One region of the Neobacillus sp. MER 74 genome, then DNA from elsewhere that is predicted to be linked to it. Evidence: riboswitches for the same ligand, from Rfam matches in the RefSeq annotation. Region 1 holds a riboswitch; the other holds the start of a gene.
The links. A riboswitch is a leader RNA that binds a small molecule or an ion and turns the genes downstream of it on or off. The one in region 1 is predicted to bind S-adenosylmethionine.
Positions count from the first base shown of each region.

Region 2: it holds a riboswitch for S-adenosylmethionine, as region 1 does, so the genes downstream of both, M3610_RS10725 (homoserine dehydrogenase) here and M3610_RS07765 (methionine ABC transporter ATP-binding protein) in region 1, are expected to answer to the same signal.

Region 1 covers NZ_JAMAUV010000003.1:213,119-215,322, reverse strand. The annotation lists gene M3610_RS07770 (O-acetylhomoserine aminocarboxypropyltransferase/cysteine synthase family protein) at 1-568, shown strand, start outside; SAM riboswitch class I at 689-798, shown strand; gene M3610_RS07765 (methionine ABC transporter ATP-binding protein) at 968-1,993, shown strand; gene M3610_RS07760 (methionine ABC transporter permease) at 2,028-2,204, shown strand, end outside.
Region 2 covers NZ_JAMAUV010000005.1:28,421-30,624, forward strand. The annotation lists gene M3610_RS10725 (homoserine dehydrogenase) at 1-1,003, opposite strand, end outside; SAM riboswitch class I at 1,082-1,190, opposite strand; gene M3610_RS10730 (GNAT family N-acetyltransferase) at 1,284-1,955, opposite strand; gene M3610_RS10735 (GNAT family N-acetyltransferase) at 1,971-2,204, opposite strand, start outside.

The sequences.
Region 1 (2,204 bases):
GGTTTATGCAGAAGCCCTAGGCGCGGTGGCTTATATTATCAAAGCACGTGTCCAATTGCTTCGTGATCTAGGGCCGGCATTAAGTCCGCAAAATTCCTTCCAGTTTGTCCTTGGGCTTGAAACTCTGCATGTCCGGATGAAGGAGCATGTCGTAAATACTAAAGAAGTCGTCGATTACTTAACTAACCATCCTGCCGTAGAATGGGTTTCCTATCCTGGTCATCCATCCCATCCTGATTATGAACTAGCTAAAAAGTATCTACCAAAAGGTGCCGGTTCGATGGTGGTATTCGGAATTAAAGGCGGAAAAGAAGCAGGGGCTAAATTAATTGATTCCATCACACTTTGGGCACATGTGGCCAATGTTGGTGATGCAAAAAGTTTAATTATTCATCCGGCCAGCACCACTCACCAGCAATTAGATGCCCAAGGCCTGATCGCTGCAGGTGTAACAGAGGATTTAATTCGCCTATCCATCGGGATCGAGAATGTAGAAGATCTAATTGAAGACCTAGAGTCGGCTATTGTTTCGGCAACTGGTTTAACTTCATTAAACGTTAATGCCTAAAACTTATTTTTTTGAATAAGAAACTATTTTCATTGACACCCCTTTTTATCCGTGATACGATACTTTTGTAATATAGTTACTTAAACAAATTCACGTTTGAATTAAATATAGGAATTGATACTCTTATCAAGAGAGGTGGAGGGATGTGCCCGATGAAGCCCGGCAACCGTCAATATTTATTATTGAAATGGTGCCAATTCACACAAAGCGTTTGCTTTGGAAGATGGGAGAAAGGATTATTATTTATGATGCCTTTCTGCCTGCGCAGAAAGGCTTTTTATTTTGATAACATAGAATCTTTTCGTAAAAAAAGTCAAACCCTATATTAGATTAAACGGTATATTACAAGAAAAATCTTTCAGAATTTTAAGGTAAATTGGATAAAAAGCAGGTGATACAATGATTTCTATAAAAAGTGTTCAGAAAATTTTTCCCTCCAAACAGGGTCAGCTTAGAGCTGTTGATGATGTAAACCTTGAAATTCAAGATGGTGAAATTTTCGGGGTAATTGGATACAGTGGTGCTGGTAAAAGTACATTGATTAGAATGTTAAATGGTTTGGAACTGCCGACCAGTGGGACCGTAACCGTTGCTGGCCGCGTGGTTTCAAAAATCAAAGGGGCTGAACTTCGAAAAGCCCGGCAAGAGATCAGTATGATTTTTCAGCATTTTAACTTATTGTGGTCAAGAACCGTTAGTGAAAATATTGCTTTTCCCTTAGAAATTGCAGGCATCAAAAGTCCTGAGCGCCAAAAAAGAGTTAGTGAACTAATTAAATTAGTCGGCCTGGAAGGTAGAGAGAATGCTTATCCATCCCAGTTAAGCGGCGGACAAAAGCAACGTGTTGGGATTGCAAGGGCGCTTGCCAACAATCCGAAAGTACTTCTTTGTGATGAAGCTACTTCTGCCCTCGACCCACAAACGACCGATTCTATTTTGGAATTGTTAGTTGATATAAATAAAAGGCTCGGTCTGACTATTGTTCTTATTACCCATGAAATGCATGTAATCCGCAAGATTTGTCACCGGGTTGCCGTCATGGAAAGTGGAAGGGTCGTCGAACTTGGACAAGTATTAGATGTATTCAAAAATCCACAGCAGTCGATTACGAAACGATTTGTCCAGCAGGTAACCGAACCAGAAGAAACGAAAGAAACTGCTGAACATTTAATTGAACGTTATCGTTCCGGTCAAATTGTTCAACTAACTTTTATTGGGGAGTCTGTTGAACAGCCGATCATTACAAATGTCATTCGACATAATAACGTGACCGTTAATATCTTGCAAGGGAAGATTTCACAAACCCAAAGCGGGTCCTATGGAACCTTATTCATTCATATTGATGGGGACGAAGCAGAAGTCAATAAGGCAGTCGACTATATTCGTTCACAGCAAGTAGGAGTGGAGGTGGTTACAAGTGAATAGTAAACCGTATTTCGAAGATTTTGATTGGCCGGCAATGTGGGAAGCAACGAGACAAACTCTTTATATGACAGGGATTTCCGTTGTGGCTACATTTATTCTTGGTATCCTGCTTGGATTGTTGTTATTCCTTACTTCAAAAGGAAGTCTTTGGAGTAATAAACCCATTAATGTGGTCATTAGCGGCGTGGTGAATATATTCCGGTCCATTCCT
Region 2 (2,204 bases), on a different contig from region 1:
CTAAATGAAATGCTGGCGTCTTTGTGAAATACTTATTTATCCGCTTATTTTGACAGACATAAACTAAATCTTCGATTGCTGCACTTGCTGTTGGAAACATGCCGGCACCTGGTCCTTGTAATGTAATACTACCAACAAGATCCGTGTAAACATTAACGGCATTTTCTACCCCTTCAATAGAATAAAAAGGATGAGACTTTCCAACAAGGACTGGTCTAACAGCGGCCTTAATTTGATCACCTTTCTTACTTATACTTGCAATAAGTTTAAACCTAAGTCCAAGTCTTTCAGCTGCCTCGATTAATTCACTTGTAATTGAAGTAATCCCTTCTCGTTCTACATCCTCCCAATTTGGTTCCTCACCAAATGCAATTCTGCTTAGAATCATTGTTTTATAAAAAGCATCAAAGCCTTCGACATCATTGGTTGGGTCTGCTTCAGCAAACCCCTTTGCTTGTGCTAAACTTAGAGCGTCAGCAAAGGACTGCTTCTTCTCACGCATTTCCGTTAAGATGAAATTCGATGTTCCATTTAGTATGCCTTGCACGTGATGAACACGGTTTACGTTTAATAGCTGCCTTAAGGTTTGAATAACAGGTATACCACCCGCAACTGTCGCTTCGTAACCTACTGAAACATTATGATGCTTTGCTAACTCGAGCAGGTCATTCCCGTGGTGTGCAAACATTTCTTTATTAGCTGTAATTATGTGACATCCTTTTTGAATCGCTTGTTTTAAAAATGTAAAAGTGGGTTCTTTATTGACGATTGCTTCGACAATAACATCAAGTTGAGGTAGACTTAAAATTTCATTGAAATCTGCAGTGACTAATACATCTTCATTAATATTTCTCTTTTTATGCTTATTTCTAATTAGTACAGCTGCGACTTCGACCCTTTTTCCTAATACTCCCTCAAGTTCTTCTGCATGGGATTGAATCGTTCTATAAACACCTTCCCCGACTGTTCCGAAACCTAGAATCGCTACTTTTATCACAGACATATTGATCCACCCTTCATTTATAATAGACATGGCTAAATAGAAAAAAACCCTCTTCATAAGAAGAGGGTTAGTTTCCTCCTCTTATCTGTCAGGCAAATAACCTGCAGGAATTAGCACCTTTTCAAGATTTACCTTGATGGTTGCCGGGCTTCATCGGGCCTAGTCCCTCCGCCGCTCTGGATAAGAGTTTTATGTAATTGTTTGATTAAATTTCCAAGTTATAAAGAGAATTCTAGTTGAATCCTTTGTAGATGTCAATATTATTTGAAATTTCTTTTTTTTACAAAGGTAACAGGGTTACTTCTCCCTTGTCTCCTAGACGGTCTATCATTTCTAACCATTCCTTCGGTTTGTTTGAAAGTATGGAGTAATAGGTTGTTAGGAAATCCTTTACAAGATTAGTTGGGAGAGATTTAAGCTCATCGTCTAATGGCATGAAACATAAATCTAGCCCAGTTACGGCTTCCCCATTATTTTCCCAGGATGGATGAACATATGAGAAATCTAACCGCTTGTAACCCAAATGGGAAAGCACTTCACGTCGCACATAAGGGTCCATAACCTTTACGCCGCCAAATTCGTGATGTTCAACTCTGTAAGGATCGTATATTTCTGCAAACATTCCGTGAAGCTCTTTTCCATTTTTATTTGCTAATTGTTGTAAATCCTTTAACCGGTTTTGAGCTAAAAATCGACCAAGGCTTAGGCCAGGTTTACCTATAATCGTAAAATCTGTCATGGCAATATTCCAATCAGGATAATAACGGTATTCAGTTGCACCTAAGACTTTATCGCCATCGACTGCCACGAATACCCGAATACTCGGATCTTCTAATGGCTCTTTCCATAGCTCATATGCCAGGACTTCTTCTGGCGGGAAAATTTCTCCCATTAAGTTATGCAGTTTTCTAAAATTCGGATCATCTATACTTGTGATTCTAATATAATCCATAAATATCCCCCCCAATTATTTAAAAGGATTTTTCCATTCCATTAATACAGCATTGTTACAGGATTCCTCATCCTCTAGATAGTTTTCAATAATTCCTACCGGGACACGGCCGCAGCGCAGCAAAAATGTAATGACAGGATCCTTTAATTCTCCCGTTATAATTGATGCTAAATATTGCTCCGGTGTCATGTTATCAGCTACTCTATAAAAACCTGGCATTCTACCCCCGCCTAGTAAGCGCTCTAAACC